DNA from 2 places in the Variovorax sp. MPBD4-3 genome. Region 1 is predicted to be linked to the other one. Evidence: riboswitches for the same ligand, from Rfam matches in the RefSeq annotation. Region 1 holds a riboswitch; the other holds the start of a gene.
The links. A riboswitch is a leader RNA that binds a small molecule or an ion and turns the genes downstream of it on or off. The one in region 1 is predicted to bind glycine.
Positions count from the first base shown of each region.

Region 2: another riboswitch for glycine. It lies ahead of AC1RVW_RS12450 (D-amino acid dehydrogenase); the one in region 1 lies ahead of gcvT (glycine cleavage system aminomethyltransferase GcvT).

Region 1 covers NZ_JBXASW010000021.1:14,309-25,379, forward strand. Annotated here, with positions in the region: gene AC1RVW_RS14870 (DUF2855 family protein) at 16-1,131, shown strand; gene AC1RVW_RS14875 (DUF3014 domain-containing protein) at 1,267-2,178, shown strand; gene gcvP (aminomethyl-transferring glycine dehydrogenase) at 2,204-5,113, opposite strand; gene gcvH (glycine cleavage system protein GcvH) at 5,162-5,533, opposite strand; gene gcvT (glycine cleavage system aminomethyltransferase GcvT) at 5,597-6,769, opposite strand; glycine riboswitch at 6,815-6,927, opposite strand; glycine riboswitch at 6,940-7,030, opposite strand; gene AC1RVW_RS14895 (alkene reductase) at 7,084-8,208, opposite strand; gene AC1RVW_RS14900 (PaaI family thioesterase) at 8,223-8,735, opposite strand; gene AC1RVW_RS14905 (hypothetical protein) at 8,735-9,295, opposite strand; gene AC1RVW_RS14910 (hypothetical protein) at 9,292-10,224, opposite strand; gene AC1RVW_RS14915 (flavin-containing monooxygenase) at 10,230-11,071, opposite strand, start outside.
Region 2 covers NZ_JBXASW010000016.1:36,049-47,119, forward strand. Annotated here, with positions in the region: gene rfbA (glucose-1-phosphate thymidylyltransferase RfbA) at 1-433, opposite strand, end outside; gene rfbD (dTDP-4-dehydrorhamnose reductase) at 463-1,353, opposite strand; gene rfbB (dTDP-glucose 4,6-dehydratase) at 1,350-2,420, opposite strand; glycine riboswitch at 2,546-2,649, shown strand; glycine riboswitch at 2,667-2,774, shown strand; gene AC1RVW_RS12450 (D-amino acid dehydrogenase) at 2,868-4,169, shown strand; gene AC1RVW_RS12455 (FIST signal transduction protein) at 4,188-5,468, opposite strand; gene AC1RVW_RS12460 (PhaM family polyhydroxyalkanoate granule multifunctional regulatory protein) at 5,514-6,284, opposite strand; gene AC1RVW_RS12465 (aminotransferase-like domain-containing protein) at 6,376-7,839, opposite strand; gene AC1RVW_RS12470 (LysE family translocator) at 7,962-8,561, shown strand; gene AC1RVW_RS12475 (DMT family transporter) at 8,558-9,544, shown strand; gene AC1RVW_RS12480 (aminotransferase-like domain-containing protein) at 9,598-10,800, shown strand; gene AC1RVW_RS12485 (LysE family translocator) at 10,822-11,071, shown strand, end outside.

The sequences.
Region 1 (11,071 bases):
CCATACAGTTTGCGAATGAACAACGCATTCACTTTAACCCGCCTCCAGACGCGCAAGAACGCACTCGGCACCACCCGTGTCGTGACCACGCAGGACACCGGCGCATTGCAACCCGGCGAGGTGCTGATGAAGATCGGCCGCTTCTCGCTGACCACCAACAACATCACCTACGCGGCCTTCGGCGACGCGGTCATGAAGTACTGGCAGTTCTTTCCGACCGGCGACGCCGACTGGGGCCACATGCCGGCCTGGGGCTTCGCCGATGTGGCGGCCTCGAACGTGGAGGGCGTGGCAGTGGGCGAGCGCTTCTACGGCTACTTCCCGATCGCGAGCCACCTGCGCATGCAGCCGGTGCGCGTGACGCCGCGCGGCTTCTACGACGGCGCCTCGCACCGCAGCGAACTGGTGTCGGCCTACAACCAGTACATGCGCTGCAGCAACGACGCGGGCTACGTCGCCGCGCTGGAGGACTACCAGATGCTGGTGCGTCCGCTGTTCATCACGTCGTTCATGCTGGCCGACTTCCTGGAGGACAACGGTTTCTTCGGCGCGAAGCAGGTGGTGGTGTCGAGCGCGTCGAGCAAGACCGCGTTCGGCACGGCCTTCTGCCTGGGCAGGCGCGAAGGCCTCGAGCTGATTGCCGCCACGTCCAACGGCAATCGCGCCTTCGTGGAGGGCCTGGGCTGCTACGACCGCGCGCTGGCCTATGAAGAGATCGCCACGCTGCCCGCCGACGTGCCCACGCTGTATGTCGACTTCTCCGGCAACGACGAACTGCGCGCGACCGTGCACCACCACTTCGGCGCATCGCTGGTCTACGACTGCTATGCGGGGTCCGCGCAGAAGACAGAGTTCCTCGGCGACTCCACGATGCTGCCCGGCCCCGCGCCGCAGCTCTACTTTGCGCCGGTGCAGATCCGCAAGCGCAATGCCGACTGGGGCCCGCAGGAGGTCAACCGCCGTTTCAACGAGGCGCAGGGCCGCTTCATCGCCGAGATCAGCCGGCCCGGCAACCGCTGGATGGCGCTGGCGCAGGGCGAGGGCTTCGCGCATGCGCAGGCGGTGATCGCCGACCTGCACGCCGGCAAGGTCGACCCGCGGCAGGCGCATGTGGTGCGGCTCGCAGGCTGACTGAACTTCCGCCGGGCCGGCACGTCACAGGGCGTTACGACGACAGGGAGCGATGCGGACGCTGCGGTGCCCTTATTGGTGCACCATAGCCTTCGTCTCCCTGTGCCTTCCACGCCAGCCAAAGGAAACCGACCCATGCCCGAAAGCGATATCCGCGACACGCGCGACGCACCCGAATTCCGCCCCCGCCGCGAGACGCCCGTTGGCACGATCATCGTCATCGTGCTGGTGCTGCTGGCCGCCGGCTTCTTCGGCTGGCGCTGGTACCAGCAACAGCAAAAGCCGCCGGAGCCCACGCCCGTGGCCGCCGCGCCGGCCGACGCACCGCCGCCACCACCGCCCGCAAAGGCCGAGCCCACCGGCCCGCAGAACCCGGTCGATGCGCTCGCGCCGCCCGACGCCGCACTGCCCAAGCTCGCCGATTCCGATTCGCGCGTGATGAAGGCGCTGGCCGAGCTGCTGGGCGCGAAGAACGCCGAAGCCTTCCTGCGTTCCGACGGCATCGTGCGGCGCTTCGTGGCCACGGTGGACAACCTGGCGCGCGAGCAGGCGCCCGCCAGCGCATGGCCAGTGCAGCCCACGGGCCAGCGCTTCATCACCGAAGGGCAGGGCGAGGCGCAGACCATTTCCGCCAACAACGCGGCGCGCTACAACGGCTTCGTGATGCTGGTGCAGTCGGTCGATCCGGCCAAGGCCGCGGCGGTGTACGCCAGGCTCTATCCGCTGTTCCAGCAGGCCTATGAAGAGCTGGGCTACCCGGGGCGCTATTTCAACGACCGGCTCATCGCGGTGATCGACAACCTGCTGCAGGCGCCCGAGCCCAAGGGCCCGGTGCAGGTGCGGCTGGTCGAGGTCAAGGGCGACGTGCCTTCGCAGCGCCCCTGGGTGCGCTACGAATACGTCGACCAGGCGCTGGAGAAGGCGAGCGCCGGCCAGAAGATCATGGTGCGCATGGGCCCGGAGAACGAGCGCAAGATGAAGGCCAGCCTGCGCGCGCTGCGCCAGCAGATCGCGACGGCCGACCTCGCGAAGAAGAAGTCGCAGTAGCCCAGGCCGGCCTGGGCACCTGGACTCAGGCCTCTTCGGTTTCCTGGTAGTCGCCCACGGGCACGCAGCTGCAGAACAGGTTGCGGTCGCCGTACACGTTGTCGACGCGGCCGATCGGCGGCCAGTACTTGGCGTTCTTGAGCGTGGCCAGCGGGAACGCGCCGAGTTCGCGCGAGTACGGGTGGCTCCACTCGGTGCCCAGCAGGCTCGCGGCGGTGTGCGGCGCGTGCTTGAGCGGGTTGTCTTCCTTCGGCCAGACGCCTTCCTCGATGCGGCGGATTTCGCCGCGGATGGCGATCATCGCGTCGATGAAGCGGTCGAGCTCGGCCAGCGGCTCGCTCTCGGTGGGCTCCACCATCAGCGTGCCGGGCACGGGGAAGCTCAGCGTGGGCGCGTGGAAGCCGTAGTCGATCAGGCGCTTGGCCACGTCCTCGGCGGTGACGCCGCTGGTGTCCTTGAGCGGGCGCAGGTCGAGGATGCACTCGTGCGCTACGTGGCCATTGGGGCTGGCGTACAGCGTGGGGTAGTGGTCCTTCAGGCGCGCGCTGATGTAGTTGGCGCTCAGGATGGCCGTCTCGGTCGCGGCCTGCAGGCCCTTGGCGCCCATCATGCGGCAGTACATCCAGCTGATCGGCAGCACGGCCGCGTTGCCCAGCGGGGCCGCCGACACGGCACCCACGCCGTGCGAGGGCAAGCCGGCCGTCACATGGCCCGGCAGGTACGGCACCAGGTCTTCGACCACGCAGACCGGACCCACGCCCGGGCCGCCGCCGCCATGCGGAATGCAGAAAGTCTTGTGCAGGTTCAGGTGGCTCACGTCGCCGCCGAACTCGCCCGGCGCGGCCACGCCGACCAGCGCGTTCATGTTGGCGCCGTCCACGTACACTCGGCCGCCGTGCGCATGCACCAGCTCGCAGAGTTCCTTCACGCGGGTTTCGAACACGCCGTGCGTGCTGGGGTAGGTGATCATCACCGCGGCCAGGTTGGCGCTGTGCTTCTCGCAGGCGCGCTTCAGGTCGTCCATGTCGACATTGCCCTGCGCGTCGCAGGCCGTCACCACCACCTGCAGGCCCACCATCTGCGCGCTCGCGGGGTTGGTGCCGTGCGCGGACGATGGAATCAGGCAGATGTTGCGATGCCCCTGGCCCTTGGCTTCATGGAACGATTTGATGGCCAGCAGGCCCGCGTACTCGCCCTGCGAACCCGCATTGGGCTGCAGGCTGATGCCCGCGTAGCCGGTGGCCTCGCACAGCCAGGCGCGCAGCTGCGCATCGAGCTGGGCATAGCCGAGCTGCTGTTCGGCCGGCGCGAAGGGATGGATGTTGGCGAACTCGGGCCAGGTGATGGGGATCATCTCGCTGGTCGCGTTGAGCTTCATGGTGCAGCTGCCCAGCGGGATCATGCTGCGGTCGAGCGCCAGGTCCTTGTCCGACAGGCTGCGGATGTAGCGCAGCATGGCGGTCTCGCTCTTGTGGGTGTTGAACACCGGGTGCGTGAGGAAGGCGCTCGCGCGGCGCAGGTCTTCGGGGATCAGCGGCGTGGTGTTCGCGGCCAGGTCGTCGAAACGCGGCAGCGGCTTGCCGGCGGGCGCGAACAGGGCCCACAGCGTCTCGACGTCGGCACGCGTGGTGGTCTCGTCGAGCGAGATGCCCAGGTGCTGCTGCAGGCGCTGGCGCAGGTTGACGCCGGCGGCTTGCGCGCGCTCGATGATGGCCGGCGTGTCGTCGCCGGTGCGGATGGTCAGCGAATCGAAGGCGGTGGTGTTGACCGGCTCGCGGCCCATCTGCGACAGGCCCGCCGACAGGATGGCGGTGAGCGCCGCCACGCGCTGCGCGATGCGTGTGAGGCCGTCGGGCCCGTGGTACACGGCGTACATGCTGGCCACCACGGCCGGCAGCACCTGCGCGGTGCAGATGTTGGAGGTGGCCTTCTCGCGGCGGATGTGCTGCTCGCGCGTCTGCAGCGCGAGGCGGTAGGCGGGCTGGCCGTGCGTGTCGACGCTCACGCCCACCAGGCGGCCCGGCAGCGAGCGCTTGAACTCGTCGCGGCAGGCCAGGTAGGCGGCGTGCGGGCCGCCGTTGCACAGCGGCATGCCGAAGCGCTGCGTGGTGCCGCAGACGATGTCGGCGTCGAACTCGCCGGGCGCGACCAGCAGCGTCAGCGCCAGCAGGTCGGCCGCCACGATGAAGGCGGCGTCGCACTGGTGCGCATGGCCCGCGAGCGGGCGCAGGTCGTGCACGTGGCCGGTGGTGGCCGGGTACTGCGCGAGCACGCCGAAGAAGGCGCCGCTCGCCATCAGGTGCGGCAGCGTTTCCGACACCGTGCTCACCTTCACTTCGATGCCCAGCGGCGCGGCGCGCGTCTTGATGACTTCGATGGTCTGCGGATGGCAGTCGCCCGACACCAGGAACACGTTGCTCTTGGCTTTAACGCTGCGCTTGGCGAGCGTCATGGCTTCGGCGGCGGCCGTGGCTTCGTCGAGCATCGACGCATTGGCGATGGCCATGCCCGTGAGGTCGCACACCATCGTCTGGAAATTGAGCAGGGCTTCCATGCGGCCCTGCGAGATCTCTGCCTGGTAGGGCGTGTAGGCGGTGTACCAGGCGGGGTTCTCGAGGATGTTGCGCAGGATGACGCCCGGCGTGTGCGTGCCGTAGTAGCCCTGGCCGATGAAGTTCCTGAACACCTTGTTCTTCGAGGCCATCGCCTTCAGTTCGGCCAGCGCGTCGGCTTCGGTCACGGGGGCCGGCAGCCGCATCGGCCGCGCCCGGCGGATGGCCGCGGGCACGATGCCGTCGATGAGCTCCGAGCGCGTTTCCGAGCCGATCACCGGCAGCATGCGCGCCTCGTCCGCCGCATCGATGCCGATGTGGCGGGCGAGAAATTCTTCGGCATTCTCTAGTTCTTGCAAAGAGGGAAGGGCGGGAATCGGCATGGCGGTGGGGGCTCGGGAAGAAGGGGGCTCGGAAGAAAAATCAGGCGATCAGGACTCGGCCGCGAACTTGTCGTAGCTGGCGGCGTCCAGCAGGGCGTCGAGCTGCGCGGGCTCGCTCAGCTTGACCTTGAAGAACCAGCCGGCGGCCAGCGGGTCGCTGTTGGCCAGCGAGGGGTCGGCGCGCAGGGCTTCGTTGACTTCGGTGATCTCGCCCGACACGGGCATGAAAACGTCGGCTGCCGCCTTGACCGACTCGACGACGCCGGCAACTTCGCCCTGCGCGAAGGTCTTGCCGACTTCGGGCAGGTCGACGAACACCACGTCGCCCAGCGCGTCCTGCGCGTGCAAGGTGATGCCGACGGTGGCTGCGTCGCCTTCGGCCGACACCCATTCGTGGTCCTTGGTGTACTTGATGCTCATGGTGAGAAAACTCCTCGTGGAAAAAATGAATCGGGGTGCAGAGCCTAGCCGGGTCTGCCGCTTTCAGCCGCGGTAATAGCGGGTCGGCACGAAAGGCATGGTCGAGACTTCCATCGGCACCGGCTTGCCGCGCACGATGGCCTGCACGCGGGTGCCGGGCTCTGCGAAGGCGGTGGCCACGTAGCCCATGGCGATGCAGCGGTCGGCCGTGGGGCCGAGCAGGCCGCTGGTGACGATGCCGATGTCCTGGCCTTCGAATGACTGCAGCACCGTGCCGTCGCGCACCGGAATGCGCTCCAGCGCCACGAGGCCCACGCGCTTGCGCTTCAGCGTGTCGTGGTCGGTGTGGCCGGCGGTGCCTGCCGTGGCGGCGGCAAGCTGCGCGAGGATCTTCGCGGCGCCGGGGAAGCCGCCTTCGCGCGCGCCGCCCGCGCGGCGCACCTTCTGCATCGCCCAGTTGAGCGAAGCCTCGACCGGCGTGGTGGTGGTGTCGATGTCGTTGCCGTACAGGCACAGGCCGGCTTCGAGCCGCAGCGAATTGCGCGCGCCCAGGCCGATGGGCTTGACCTCGGGCTGGGCCAGCAGCAGGCGGGCCAGCGGCTCGGCATCCTTGGCGGCTACCGAGATCTCGAAGCCGTCTTCGCCGGTGTAGCCGCTGCGGGTGACGAAGGCGGCAATGCCGCCGATCTGCACCGCGCCGCCCGTCATGAACACGAAGCGCTCGATGCCGGGCGACAGCCGCGCCAGCGTGGCCGCGGCCTTGGGGCCCTGCAGCGCGAGCAGGGCGTGGTCGGGCAAGGGCTGCACTTCGCAGCGGGAGCCGATCTTCTGCTGGATGTGGGCGATGTCGGCCACCTTGCAGGCGCCGTTGACGATCACGAAGAGCGAGCCGTGGCCTTCGTTGAAGAACATCAGGTCGTCGAGGATGCCGCCCTCGTCGTTCAGCAGCAGGCCGTAGCGCTGCTTGCCGGCGGGCAGGTCGATCACGTCGACGGGCATCAGGGTTTCGAAGGCGGCCGCGGCGTCGGGGCCGACCAGGCGCAGCTGGCCCATGTGGGAGATGTCGAACAGGCCGGCCGCATCGCGCGTGTGCTTGTGTTCGGCCATGAGGCCGGCGGGGTACTGCACCGGCATGGAATAGCCGGCGAATGGCACCATGCGGGCGCCGAGCTCCACGTGAAGGGCGTGCAGCGGCGTCTTGAGAAGTTCGGTAGCGGGTGCGGAGGAAGCGGCCACGGGGCACTCCAAAGGGGCAGACAAAATCCATGACGCAAGCCATGGGCCACCCCTGCTGTCCGCTTTACCTGAGAGATTCGCCCCACGATCGGGGTTTGCTCCTTCGGTGGGCCGCTGCGCCGTTTGCGGTACGGCGGCCTCTCTCCAGCAAGGAAACGCCGGTGTTCGCCGGCGCCTTGTCAGTCCTTTTGCCTGAGCGTTCGGGAAACCCCTGCGCCTTCGGCGGCCCCGGCTGGCGGGGCTCTCTCCTGACCTTCGAGAGTGTAGTTGATCGGCTAGGGCGTGTTCCAAGGACTATCGGCCGGCCGCTCTGGTCAAGCGGTTGCCGTTGTGGCCTCGGCGCTTCCCAATGACGGATAGTCGGTATACCCCTTGGTGTTGCCGAAATAGAAAGTCGATGGGTCGGCCACATTCAGCTTGGCGCCGCTGGCAAAGCGAGTCACCAGATCCGGATTCGCGATGTACAGACGACCAAACGCCATCGCATCCGCAACTTTTTGCGCCAGCAATTCCTCCCCTGATTTCTGGTCGAAATTTCCGCAAAAAACCAGGCAATTCCTGAATCTTTCGCGTAGCCCCTGTCGGAATGCTGCAGTCAATGCAACGCCGCCCGCCCAGTCGGGTTCTGCGACGTGCAGATACGCGATCCCCTTGGCGTTGAGGCTGTGGGCTAGCAAACAGGCCATTTGTTCGGCTTCGCTGTCGGCGATATCGTTGAATACCCCATTGGGCGATATGCGAACTCCGACCCTGCCTGCGCCGATGACAAGAGAGACTGCATCGACGATTTCTTCCAGGAAGCGGGCCCGATTTTCAAGAGAGCCGCCGTATTGGTCTGTCCGAAGGTTGGTATTCGTGGAAAGAAACTGGTTGATCAGATAGCCGTTGGCCGCATGAATTTCGACAAAGTCAAAGCCTGCCCGCTTTGCACGTTCGGCCGCTGCCGCGTACTGCGAGACGATCACGGAAATTTCATCGCCTGAAAGCTCCCTTGCTGGCTCGCAGGGTACTTCCTGGAGTCGCCCGTTCTTGAAGACGCTTACCTTCGAGCGTCGTGTGGCGACGGCTGAAGGAGCGACCGGCTGCGCGCCGTCCGGCTGGTTCAGGCTGTGCGAGATGCGGCCCACGTGCCAGAGTTGCATTGCAATTCGGCCGCCCGCTTCGTGCACCGCTTTCACCACGCGGCTCCACGCACCTTCCTGCGCATTGGTGTAGATACCCGGTGTGCCGAAGTAGCCCTTGCCTTGGGCGCAGACCTGCGTGGCCTCGGTGACGATCAAACCGGCGGTTGCCCTCTGTGCGTAGTACCTGGCGGTCAGCAGTGTCGGACATTCCGTGCCGTTGGCCCGCATGCGCGTCATCGGCGCCATGAAGACGCGGTTGTTCAAAAGGGTGCCCGATATCGTGATCGGGCGCAGAAGTGGCGATGTCCGATTCATTGTGATCCCCAGCCTCAGGCTGGCTTGACGCGCCAGGGCGCCAGGACCTCGACCACGTTCGCCTCGAAGAGAAGGATGTCAGCCTGCCAGGCGAACACCTGAACGATGGCTTTTCTTTCCGTCAATGCCGTCACGCTGGCCTGCAGCCGGGTTTCCGTAATCACGGCTGGGGCCTTGAAGTCTATGTTCATGTTGACGGTGAGCACTTGCAGTCGATCGGGTATGACCGAGTAAGTAGCGAGTCCGGCCCACTGGTCAACCAGGCCCGTGAGGTATCCGCCAAAGATGTTGCCGGTAGGCATCGCGGCATGCGAAGGTGGCGTGTAGACACCGGAGAGCCGTCCGTACTCCCAGCTCGCAGCGCATGGCGTGGCAAAAGGAAGGCCGATCGTCGCAATCGGGATCGGTGCGATATCGGTGCCGTCCACCACTTCATTCAATACCTTGCGGTATTTCGTCTTGATATCGAGGCCGGGGAATTCCGCCGGTCGCTCGCTCTCGCGTACCAACAGTTCAACATCAACCATCAGGTGGCTCCTTCCTTCGTCGTGGGTGAAACTGCAAGCGTCGAAAGCCAGTTTTCGAACGTCTCCATGCTTTCGACGATCAGTTGGGAGCAGGCGAGCACAGCCAGGTTCTGCCGCATGCCGGTAATCGCGACCACGAACCGTCCAGCGTTGTGGGCTGTCAACATCTCCGCGGCTGTTCCCATGCTTGGCTCGTTGTTCGGTAGGAAGACGACGCAGACATCGCAGTTACCCGCCATCGCCGTCTGCCGGTGGAATATTTGCGTCAACTCCAGCAGCGCAGGGTCCAGGTTGGACCTGGCTACCTTGGGCGTCTGGAGCAAGGCGGTGTGCGCCTCGCGAATGCGTTCGCGGGAGGTTTGCAGGTTGTCCCACATTCGTTCGGCGGGGTCGTGCACCACGGCATTCGGAAAGTGGCGTCGGATGGCTCTTGCGATCGCCGGGCGGTACGACTGGTCCGCGAGATCGCGTCCGCCGCGCGCGCCTTGCATGACGCCTGCAAGGAAGAAAGATCGGGGATGAGGAGGCAGCATTTGCAATCCAGAAATTCTTGTGTTCATTCCCTCATCAACGGATAGGGCGCGAGAACCCGGTCGTCGGGCGCGACCTTCGAATAGACGCGTGATGTATGAAGGAGGATGTCGACGACCTCCTGGGCGCTTACACCCACGACCCTGGCGACACTCGTGAGGTTTTCGTCGAAGCCGGGCGAGCCCGCTGTACTCACCCGGCCCTGGTTGTCTCGGCTGATCAGCTGATCTTCGGTCGCAGGCCGATCGGCTGTCACCCCGCAAAGCGGCAGGATGACTTCGCTGAGTGCTTGCCGCGGGAGATCCAGAACGCGTACCGAGAGGTTGTTCTGCTCCGGATGCACGAGCCGCGCATGTGCGACAGGAAGTGGCGAGGGAAAGATTGCGACCTCATCGAGACTCAGACCGAAGGACCGATAGAGGTAGTTTTGCTGGCGCCGGGGGCTGAAGCGGGTGTAGTCGAGTTGCAAGGTGCGCTTCTCTACATTCAGCACCGCCCGCATCTTCCCCCAGCGTGCAAGGCCCTCATCGTCGATGCGCACGGGATAGGCGGGGACTGAGGCCTCGATGCAATCACCGACCCGGTCCTCGTAATTCAGGATGAGCGGCGCCTTGTGCAGCAAGTAGGGGTCCAGCACGGCGATTCCGTGGCTGTCCGGATAGATCGATGCGACGTGGCGGCCATTGCGGATGTAGATGCCTTTCGGGCCACCGATGGATTGAAGGTGTTCGTCCACCCGGACGGACTGCCGAACGCATGACATTCCCCAGTTGGGCGCCAGAATTCTCTCGTCGAAGAACTCGAGAAACTGAGTCGCGCTGTTGTAAGGAACAGAACCCAGAGCGTAGGTCAGTGCCGTTTGAAGGAGTTCGGGCGTTCGCTCGGGGATAAGTGCGTTGGCTTCGCCGGACCCTGTGTTGATGCGGGGATCACCGAGTCGTGAATGAATCGTTCCCATGGTGGTCAGGCAGTTGCGAGAAGGTCGAGATGCTCGGTCAGGGCCCTGCGGAAAGCGAGCAGCGAGAACTGCGTTGCGTTGCGGGGGATGTCGATGAAATCGATACCGTTGTTCAGGTCGACGTTGTTTTTCCTGATCAACTCGTCGAACTGGCGTGCCTTCGCGGGATAGGTCCGCTTGGCTGTGATGTATTGGGAGATCACCCTGGACTGAAGCTCGACTGTCGGGAAGTGCCCGCCGGTCGAGTCGGTCATTCCCGCAATGAACAGATCGTCGAACTTCTTGGAAAACGCATACAAATAAAAGTCCGGCTTGTTTCCTTGCCAGTCGAGATCTCCGTTCGAGACAAACGGGATATGGATCTCATAGCCAGTCGCCAGGACGACGACATCGAACTCCTGTGCCGAACCATCGCTGAAACGCACCGTGCTGCCTTCAAAGCTTTCGACGCCTGGCGCGATGGCGATTCGGCCATGTGCCGCGTAGTAGGGGACCAGTGTGTTGACGATGGCCGGGGTCTGCAGCGGGCGATGGTCGGGCTTCGGAAGCCCCATGCGTTGTTGATCGCCCGCCGAAAGGCGCAGGAGCCAGCCCATGATCTTCGACGCCCATTTACTTGGAAGTCCCATCGAGCGCACCTTCATGCCGACCTGGTCGGCGGGGTAGCCGGCAATGAACTTCGGATAGAAGTTGTAGCCGCGGCGCATGCTGAGGACCACGCGAGGGGAAATCTGGCAACACTCGACGGCGATGTCGCAGCCAGAGTTGCCCGCGCCGATGACCGGGACCCGCTTGTCCGCGAATTCACTAGCGTCCGTGTATTCGCTGGCATGGAGGACCCTGCCAG
Region 2 (11,071 bases), on a different contig from region 1:
CGTGCACGTGATAAGCAAAGACGGTGGCACCAGAGTTCTTCGCATCAGCACCGCCGAGCAGATGTGCCAGGTCATGCCCATAAAAGATGTTGTCCCCCAACACCAGCGCACTGGGCGAATTCCCTACGAACTTCTCACCAATGATGAAAGCCTGCGCCAGCCCATCCGGACTCGGTTGAACCGCGTACTGCAGATTGATGCCCCACTGGCTGCCATCACCCAACAGTTGCTGGAACCGCGGCGTGTCCTGCGGCGTGCTGATGATCAAAATGTCGCGCATGCCGCCGAGCATCAGCGTGCTCAGCGGGTAGTAGATCATCGGCTTGTCGTACACCGGCAGCAGCTGCTTGCTCATGGCAAGCGTGGCCGGGTGCAGGCGGGTGCCCGAACCGCCGGCCAGGATGATGCCTTTGCGTTGCGTCGTCTTGGTCATGCTTTTGTTTTTTCGTGGGTGTTTGTTCTTCAAAGCGTCTCGCGCAGCATGCGCGCAACGCCTTCCTGCCAGGGCGGCAGGCGCAGGCCGAAAGTGGTCTGCAGCTTGGTGGTGTCAAGACGCGAGTTGTGCGGGCGCTTCGCCGGGGTCGGGAAGGCGCTGGTCGGCACGGCCTCGACAGCCTGCGGGCCGGCCTTGAGCTCGACGCCGGCCTGCTGCGCCATTTCGAGCACGAAGCGCGCATAGCCGTGCCATGTCGTTTCACCGCCCGCAATCGCGTGATAGAGCCCGGCCTTGGCCGGATCCTGCAGCGTGGCGCGGATGGCATGGGCCGTCACGTCGGCCAGCAGCTCGGCACCAGTGGGCGCACCGAACTGGTCGTCGATGACGGTCAGCTTGTCGCGCTCCTTGGCCAGGCGCAGCATGGTCTTGGCGAAGTTGCCGCCGCGTGCCGCGTACACCCAGCTTGTGCGGAAGATCAGGTGGCGCGGGCAGTGCTGCGCCACCAGTTGCTCGCCTTCGAGCTTGGTCTGGCCGTACACGCTGAGCGGGCCGGTCGCGTCGTCTTCCTTCCAGGGCTTGCTGCCGCTGCCATCGAAGACGTAGTCGGTCGAGTAGTGCACCATCAGCGCGCCGATCTGCTGGGCGGCTTCGGCCACCACGCCGGGCGACGTGGCGTTGAGCTTGCGCGCGAATTCGGGTTCGCTCTCGGCCTTGTCGACGGCCGTGTGTGCTGCGGCATTCACGATCACGTCGGGGCGGACCTTCAGCACCGTCTCGGCCAATTGCTCCGGCCTGCTGAAGTCGGCGTGGAAATCGGTGCTGTCGAAGTCGAGCGCCACCAGTTCGCCCAGCGGCGCAAGGCTGCGTTGCAGTTCCCAGCCGACCTGTCCGCCCTTGCCCAGCAGCAGCAGCTTCATGCCGCGGCCTTTGCGTCGTATTGCTTCTCGACCCACTCGCGGTAGGCGCCGCTTTGCACGTTGCGCACCCACTCGCTGTTCGCGAGGTACCACTCGACGGTCTTGCGGATGCCGGTGTCGAAGGTCTCGGCGGGCTTCCAGCCGAGTTCGGCTTCGAGCTTGCGTGCGTCGATGGCGTAGCGGCGGTCGTGGCCGGGGCGGTCGGTGACGTAGGTGATCTGCTCCTTGTAGGGCTTGCCGTCTGCCTTGGGGCGCAGCTCGTCCAGCAGCGCGCACACGGTATTGACGATCTCGATGTTCGGCTTCTCGTTCCAGCCGCCCACGTTGTAGGTCTCGCCCAGTTTGCCGGCCTCGAGCACGCGGCGGATGGCGCTGCAGTGGTCCTTCACGTAGAGCCAGTCGCGCACCTGCATGCCGTCGCCGTACACGGGCAGCGGCTTGCCGGCCAGCGCGTTGACGATCATCAGCGGGATGAGCTTCTCGGGGAAGTGGAACGGGCCGTAGTTGTTGGAGCAGTTGGTGGTGAGCACCGGCAGGCCGTAGGTGTGGTGCCAGGCGCGCACGAGGTGGTCGCTGGCGGCCTTGCTGGCCGAGTACGGGCTGTTGGGCTCGTACTTGTTCTCTTCGGTGAAGGCCGGGTCGGTCTTCGAAAGCGAGCCGTAGACCTCGTCTGTCGACACATGCAGGAAACGGAAGGCCGTTTTCTGGTCGGCCGGCAGCGCGCTCCAGTAGCCGCGCACCGATTCGAGCAGGCGGAAGGTGCCGAGCACGTTGGTCTGCACGAAGTCTTCGGGGCCGTGGATCGAGCGGTCCACATGCGATTCAGCGGCAAAGTTGACCACGGCGCGCGGCTTGTGCTCGGCCAGCAGGCGGTCGACCAGGGCGCTGTCGCCGATGTCGCCCTGCACGAAGATGTGCCGTGGGTTGTTCTTGAGCGATGCGAGCGTCTCGAGGTTGCCGGCGTAGGTCAGCTTGTCGAGGTTCACGACAGGCTCGTCGCTGCTCGCGATCCAGTCGAGTACGAAATTGGCGCCAATGAAGCCAGCGCCGCCGGTAACCAAGATCATGGGGTCCCCTGAAGTTGAAAGTCATCGCCGTGTCGCAATGAACATTAACGTTCGATTATCCCATTGGGCCAATTGGCGGAAACACAAGACGTTACCGTTCTGCCCTCGGCGTGTTTACAATCGTTCGCGATACCGCAGGAGAGCGGGCCACCCCGGTGGCCCTACCGAAGGCGCAAACTCCCATAAACGCTCAGGTCGGCCCGACGAAGTCTTGGATTTCGGCAAGGGGTCAGTACTGCATCAACTGAAACGCCGTCTGGAGAGACGCCACTTCACGTGGCGCACCGAAGGAGCAAATTCGTTGCAATGGCGCAACGAATGAATCTCTCAGGTACCGAGGACAGGGGGAGCGGCAACTTGGACAGCGGTCGTCCGGTTGCTTGCTATTAATTCAATAGTATTCACCCTCGCCCGCCGTTCAAGCGCAGCACCTCAAAGGTACTTGAAATGCGCGTGATCGTTCTTGGCGCCGGCCTGCTCGGCGTGACCTCGGCTTACTACCTCCAGCAACTCGGCCACGAAGTGACCGTGATCGACCGGCAGGCCACCCCGGCCGCCGAAACCAGCTTCGCCAATGGCGGGCAGATTTCCGTCAGCCATGCCGAACCCTGGGCCAACCCCAGCGCGCCGCTCAAGGTGCTGCAATGGCTGGGCAAGGAAGACGCCCCGCTGCTGTTCCGCATCCGCGCCGACATGCGCCAGTGGCTGTGGGGCCTGCAGTTCCTGCGCGAATGCACGCCGGCGCGCACCCGCCACAACATCGAGCAGATCGTGCGTCTTGGCACATACAGCCGCTCGATGTTGCAACAGTTGCGCCGCGACACCGGCATCGCCTACGACCAGCGAACCCAGGGCATCCTCCACTTCTATACGACGCAGAAGGAATTCGACGGCGCCCTCGCGCCCGCCGAGCAGATGCGCGCCCTGGGATGCGAACGCCAGGTCATCTCGGCAGACGAGGCCGTGAAGATCGAGCCCGCCCTCGCCCACATCCGCCCCAAGCTGGCCGGCGCGACCTACACAGCCGAGGACGAATCCGGCGATGCCAACCGCTTCGCGCGCGAACTCTCCCGGCTCGCGGCCGAAGCCGGCGTGAAATTCCTGATGAGCCACACCGTCACCGCCCTGCGCGAGGCCGGCGGCAGCATCGACCACGTGGAGGTCACCGATGCCGAAGGCCGCTTCCAGCGCATTCGCGGCGACGCCTTCGTGATGGCGATGGGCTCGCTGAGCCCGCTGCTCGCGGCGCCGCTGGGCATCCGCCTGCCGATCTATCCGGCCAAGGGCTATTCGGTCACGCTGCCCGTCAAGGACGCCTCCAAAGCGCATCAGGTCTCGCTGACCGACGACGAATTCAAGCTCGTGTTCTCACGCTACACCTCGGAATCCGGCGACCGCTTGCGCATCGCCGGCACGGCGGAGCTCAACGGCTACGACCGCGACCTGAACCGCGTGCGCTGCGAAGCCATCGTGCGCCGTGTCGAAGAGCTGTTCCCCGGCGCCGGCGACACCACGCAGGCCCAGTTCTGGACCGGCCTGCGCCCCGCCACGCCAAGCAACGTGCCGCTGATCGGCAAGACGAAGCTCGCCAACCTGTTCCTCAACACCGGCCACGGCACGCTCGGCTGGACGCATGCCTGCGGCTCCGGCAAGTCGATCGCGCGTATCGTGAGCGGGCTCGCACCGGAGGTGGATTTCGCGTTCACGGGGATGCCGGCGCCGCAGCCACGCATGCTGCAGCCGGCATGATCCGAGGCTGAAAGGTGTTCAGTCGTTGGACGTGAACACCGTCAACACCCCCGTATAGCCATACAGGTGGTGCCGCGCGATCTCCCCGGCGGCGAAGAACCCGACCAGCGGCACGTCGCCCAGCGCGTGCCGCACGATCTGCAACTCGGCGCCCGGCGCGCCGAAATGCGGGCCGCCACGCCCGGAACAGCTCACGTACACCGCACCCGCGATGCGCCGCGCCGGATGCGGCGCCGCCTCGGCCTCGCCGGCAGCCACGGCGCGCGCGGTGGCCAGCGTCTGCTCTTCGGGCTCCAGCTCTTCGCGGATCTCGGCGCAGATGCGCATCAGGTCGGCCCGCGCCGCCTGCGCATTGCGGCGGCAGAAGGTCAGCCGCATGCCGGCTTCGGCCGTGTCGGCAATCGCGATGCCGCGCCGCGTCGGGTCGAGCCCGATGATGTGGCGCACCAGCACGTCGGCGCCCAGGTCGCCGGTGCGGCGGATGCCGTCGCTGCCCGCGTCGGCCAGCCCGACCAGCGTGTTGCGCACGGCGTCGATGGCTTCCTGCGGCCTCTCCAGCGACACCTGCAGGTCGGCCAGCAGCACGTCCAGGGCCGGTTCGCCGTCGAGCCTGAGCAGCAGGTTGCCGTCGGCCTCGGTGATCTCGCGCTTGCGCACCGCGCCCGAGCGCAGCGGCTGGCAGCCCTGCGTGACGCGCGACACCAGCCGCACGCCGTCGCCGAACACCACGCCCGACAGGCCGCCCGAGAACACACCGCCCGCCGCCCCATGGCCGCGGATGTTGCCGTTGCCGCCGACCGCGAACTGAAGCGCGCCGCCACGGCCCGACGAGAGCCCGCCGAACAGGTAGCCGGTGTCGGTGCGGCCCGCCATCTCGGCGATCAGCTCGGTCAGGTCGGGCGTGGCCGGGTCGGCGTGCACCAGCGCGGTGTGGGCCTCGAAGCCGCTCATTTCGGAGTTGCCCAGCGGCGCGACGCCGGAGAACACCCGGTACTGGTCGCTCGGCAGCGCGCAGAGCATCAGCGTCATGCCGGGCTCGTCGAAGTATTCGGCGTTGTTGGCCGCCACGCCGATGCCGACGGTGCCCGACCAGTCGGTCACCTCGGGCAGTTCGGCGCTCAGGTGGTCGAGGATGTCCTGCGCCTCGGCGGCGTAGTGGTCGGTGATGTAGAGCAGCCCGAGCGTCGGCGACGGCGCGTAGTCGGGCAATGCCATCTGTGCGCGCAACTGGGCCAGCACGAGGCCGGCCGCCATGCGCCATTGCGGATGGGTGGCATGACCGGAGGGAAACAGTTTCATGATGCGTGCCAACCCGTTCTTTCCAAAAAATGTATGGGTATGACGTCAGCGCCGGCTGGAGGTTCGCTTGCGCGCGGCGGTCGACGTCTTTTTCCTGGCGGCCGGAGCCGCCGCCTTCTTTGCCGCGGCAACGGGCTTGCGGGCCTTGGTTGCCGCCGGCTTGCCGCCCATCGCCTTGCCGACCGCGTCGGCCAGCGGCTGGGCCATGGCCGGCACCTTCAGCTGCGCGGCGTCCTGCAGCGCCGAGCTGGCGATCTGCTGGAACTGCTCGGTGAGCGAGCCCCACCACTGCATGGGATCGATCACGCCGGCGCCCTCGCCGGCCTTCGATTTCGCGGCGGCCGGACGCGCGCGCGTCTTCGTTTTCTGCGGCGCCTGCGCTTCCTCTTCCTCGGGCAGCTCGTCTTCTTCCTCGACCTCCTCGGGCTCCGGCTCGACCGGGGCTGCCGAGGCTGCTGCCGCGGGCGCCGGGGCCATGGCAGCAGCCTGCTTGGTGAACGCGCTGGCGATGTCTTCCATGCGCACGTTCATGCCGCGCAGCGTCGACAGCGTCATCTTCTGCACCTCGAGCGCCTGGATGGTGGCCTTGAGCGCATGGCCGTTCTGCTCGAGCCAGTACTGGACCGTCTTGAGTTCCTGGATGCGCTTGTCGACTTCTTCCACGCTCAGGGTTGGTGCGACCCAGCTCGCGAGGCTCGGAATTCCCGGCACCGAACCGGCGCCTGCACCCGCCGCGGCGCCGCCGGCGAGGTTCTTCAGGAAGTCGAATCCGGGGACGAACTGGCTGAAGTCGAAGGGCTTGCTGGCGTTGCTCATGCGGAAGGTCTCCTGGGAGGGTTTTCTTGTGTTCCCAGCTTACTCCAAGCCCTTGCCGTCCGGCCCGGCCGGCGCGGGGATTTACCTGCCGTCAGAGTTCGTCGCGGACCTTGCTGAAAACCTTCCAGAAAGTGGCGTCCTGCGAGGTCGCGAAGTTGATGCGCATCATGGTGCTCGGCGGCCGGCGCGCATGGAACAGCGAGCCCGGCGCCAGCAGGTAGCCCTGGTCGAGCATGCGCTGCGTGAGCGCGTCGGTGTCCACGCCCGTGTCGACCCAGCCGAACAGCCCCGCCGGCTCCGACGCGAAGGTGCAGCCGTGCGACATGGCGAGCTTCACCGCCCGCCCTCGCGCCCCGTCGAGGCGGATGCGCACCCGCTCCGAATGCCGGCGCAGCTGGCCCTGGTCGATGCACCACGACAGCGCCCGCTCGAAGAGCGTGGGCGAGGTCAGCGTGGCCAGCAGCTTGGTCTCGAGCAGCCGCTCCTTCAGCGCGGGCGGCGCGGCCAGGAAACCGATGCGCCAGTTGGGCGCCAGGATCTTGGCGAAGCCGCTCACGTAGATGGTGCGCTGCAGCCCGTCGAGCGCGCTGAGCCGGGTGGCGTGCTCGGGCGCGAGGTGGCTGTAGGTGTCGTCCTCGACGATGTGGAAGTCGTGCTCGTTCGCCAGCTTGAGCACGCGGTGCGCGCTGCCCGGCGTGAGGCTGTAGCCGGTCGGGTTGTGCAGCACGCTCACGCTCACGAACAGCTTGGGGCTGTGCAGCTTGCAGTACTGCGCCATCACCTCCAGATCGGGTCCGTCGGCGCGGCGCGGCACCGGCAGGATGCGCATGCCCAGCGCCTCGAGCCGCGCGAATTCGAGCGCCCATCCCGGCTCCTCGACCATCACCGGGTCGCCCGCGCGAAGCAGCGTGCGGCTCACGATGTCCAGCGCATGGGTGGCGCCGATGGTGGTCACGATCTGGTCGGGCGTGGCCGGCACGTTGATGCCCACCAGCTTCTGCGACAGGCTGCGCCGCAGGCTCATGTCGCCGGCGGGCTCGCCGTACTGGAGCGACAGCTCCTGCAGGGCGGCCGTGCTGGTCATGCGCCGCACGGCCGTGGGCATGAAGGTCGACGACATCCAGTCGGGCGGGAACACGCCCATGCCCGGCTGCGGCTTGTCGCTGGGCCGGTGGAACATGCTGCGGATCAGCGAACTGGCGTCGGCCGGCACGCGCGAGGCCATCATCTGCACGGCGATGGCCGCCGGCATGCCGATGGCATCCGGGCCATTGGTCCCATGGGTGCCATTGGTGCGATTGGCCAGGCGACCTTCCTGTACCGGCGCGGCGTCGCGCACATAGAAGCCGCGCTGCCGGCGGGCTTCGACCAGCCCCTGCGCCAGGAGCTGGTCGTACGCGGCGACGACCGTGTAGGGGCTCACCCCCTGCTGCCGCGCGCATTCGCGCACGGAGGGCAGCCGCGCGCCGGGCGGCAGCAGCCGGGTACGGATGCGTTCGGCCAGCCGGTCGGCCAGCTGGCCCGTGAGCGACTGGGTGGAGGTTCTTGTCAGCATGCGTGCCCGTGTTCCAGAAGAGCCTTGTGGGCTCTGTGCCGAAGGAATGACCAATACAGTTTCAGTGTTTGTTCGATCATCTGTACTGGAACTGTAATGGTCTCAAGTTTAGAGTGTGTGTCATGAACTGGCAAGAATTCACCGCGCTGCTGGTGCTGGCCACGGCGATGAGTTTCTCGCCCGGTCCCAACACCACGCTCTCGACCGCCCTGGCGGCCAACGGCGGCCTGCCGCGCGCGATGCGCTTCGTGGTCGCGGTGCCGGTCGGCTGGACGCTGCTTCTGGTGCTGTGCGCCGCAGGCATCGGCGCGCTGGTGGTGGCGGTGCCGCCGCTGCGGGTGGCCATCAAGGCCCTGGGCATCGGCTATCTGCTGTGGCTGGCCTGGAAGCTCAGCGGCAGCGCGACGCTCGGCAACGCCGACAGCGCCAGGCTGTCGGTCGGCTTCGGCCAGGGCGTGATGCTGCAGTTCGTCAACATCAAGGCCTGGCTGCTGGCGCTCACGCTAGTGGCCGGCTGGATCGCCGGGCAGCCCGATGCGCTGCGCCGCTTCGCCATCGTGGCGCCGGTGATGCTGTTCTTCGCCTTCGCCAGCAACTTCGCCTATGCGCTGGTCGGTGCCCTGCTGCGCGATTGGTTGTCCAAAGGCGCGCGGCTGCTGTGGTTCAACCGCGCGATGGGCCTGGTGCTGGTGCTCACCGCCTGGTGGATGGTGAGCGTATGAGGCCGGGCATCAAGGACGAGACGCTGGGCATGTGGCTCGGCGTCGTCGGCGTGGCCATGTTCGCCATCACGCTGCCGATGACGCGGCTGGCCACCGGCTCTCAAGACGCGCCGCAGTTGTCGCCCTGGTTCGTCACGCTCGGGCGCGCGGCGCTGGCGGGCGTGCTGTCGGCCGTCTTCCTGCTGGTGACGCGCTCGCCGCGCCCGGCGCCGCACCAGTGGCGGCCGCTGGGCATCGCGGTGCTGGGCAATGCCGTCGGCTTTCCGCTGCTGCTGGCCTACGCGCTGCGCGTGGTCACGGCCAGCCATGCGGCGGTGGTGACGGCGCTGCTGCCGCTGGTCACCGCGGCCGTGGCGGCCTGGGTGCTGCACCAGCGCGCACGGCTGGGTTTCTGGCTCTGCGCCATCGCGGGCAGCCTGCTGGTGGTGGTGTTCTCGGTGCTGCGCGCCAGCCAGGCGGGGCACGGCTTCGGCTTCGAGTGGGCCGACCTGCTGCTGGTCGGCGCGGTCGTCGCGGCATCGTTCGGCTACATCTACGGCGCGCAGGTCACGCCGTCGCTGGGCGCCGAGCGCGTGATCTGCTGGGTCTGCGTGATGGCGCTGCCCGTCACGCTGCCGGCCACGCTGGCGCTTTGGCCGCGGCAGCCCGTTGCCACCTCGGCCTGGCTCGCCTTCGTGTACGTGGGCATGTTCTCGATGTGGATCGGCTTCTTCGCCTGGTATCGCGGCCTGGCGCTGGGCGGGGCGCTGCGTGTGAGCCAGACGCAACTGCTGCAACCATTCCTGTCGATCCTGGCGTCGATCCCGCTGCTGGGCGAGCCGCTCGACGTGGTGACGCTGGGCTTCGCGATCGCGGTGGTGTCCACCGTGGTCGTGGGCAAGCGGCTGTCGCAGCCGGCCAGCCCCGCCACCAACCCGGCACAGGCCGCAGCGCCGAAAATGACGCCTGCCGCCGCCCGCAAGGCCAGCCCGCACGGACGCTGATCCGCCGTACCCTCTCCTTCGAATCTCACCTCACCGCCTGAAAGAAGAAAGCCATGAACTGGAAACTCGCCGCCCGCGCCGCAAAGATGAACCCCTCGGTGCTGCGTGAAATCCTGAAGGTCACCGAGCGCCCCGGCATCATCAGCCTGGCCGGCGGCCTGCCCTCGCCCAAGACCTTCCCGATCCAGGCGTTCGCCGACGCCTGCGCCGAAGTGCTGCACAACGACGGCCAGGCCGCGCTGCAGTACGCCGCCAGCGAAGGCTACGCGCCGCTGCGCCAGGCCGTGGCCGACATGCTGCCCTGGGACGTCGACGCCTCGCAGGTGCTCATCACCACCGGCTCGCAGCAGGGGCTGGACCTCGTCGCCAAGGTGCTGATCGATCCGGGCAGCAAGGTGCTGGTCGAGACGCCCACCTACCTCGGCGCGCTGCAGGCCTTCGGCCCGATGGAGCCGACCCCCGTGGGCGTGGCCAGCGACGACGAAGGCGTGATCGTCGACGACCTCGTGGCCAAGGCCAAGGACGCGCGCTTCGTCTACCTGCTGCCCAATTTCCAGAACCCCACCGGCCGCACCATGACCGAGGAGCGCCGCGCCGCCGTGTCCGCCGCCGCCGCGCAAGCCAACCTGCCGATCGTCGAGGACAACCCCTACGGCGAGCTCTGGTTCGACGAAGCCCCGCCGCTGCCGCTGGCCGCGCGCAACCCCGAAGGCGTGATCTACCTGGGCTCGTTCTCGAAGGTGCTGGCTCCCGGCCTGCGCCTGGGCTTCCTGGTGGCGCCCAAGTCGATCTACCCGAAGCTGCTGCAGGCCAAGCAGGCGGTCGACCTGCACACGCCGATCTTCACGCAGCGCATGGTTTCGGCCGTCATGAAGGACGGCTTCCTGGACCGCCACGTGCCCACCATCCGCGCCCTCTACAAGCGCCAGCGCGACGCGATGATCGCCGCGCTCAAACGCGAGATGGCCGGCCTGGACGTGAAGTTCAACGCGCCCAAGGGCGGCATGTTCCTGTGGGCGCGCCTGCCCGAGGGCGTCGACACCGTCACGCTGCTGCCCAAGGCGGTGGAGCGCAACGTGGCCTTCGTGCCGGGCGCGCCGTTCTACGCGGGCGAAGGCGATCCGCGCACGCTGCGCCTGTCGTTCGTGACCGCGAGCGTGGAAGAGATCGACACCGCCATCGCCGCGCTGGCACAGACGCTGCGCGAAGAACTGGTGCTGCTCGGCGACAGGCAGCTCGCAGCCGCGCAGATCTGAAAGCCTCACAGGAGCCTTTCCTTGATCGGCCTCGCGACGCTCTCGCTCTTCCTGCTCGCGGTACTGGCGCTGTTCCTGTCGCCGGGCCCGAACATGGCGTTCGTGCTCTCGCACGGCGTGGCCCATGGTCCGCGCGGCGGGTTCGCGGCGGCCGTCGGCATCTCGGCGGCCGACCTGGTGCACACGCTGTTCGCGGCCACCGGCGTCACCGCGCTGGTGGCGGCGTGGCCGCCGTCGTTCGACGTGCTGCGTTATGCGGGCGCGCTGTACC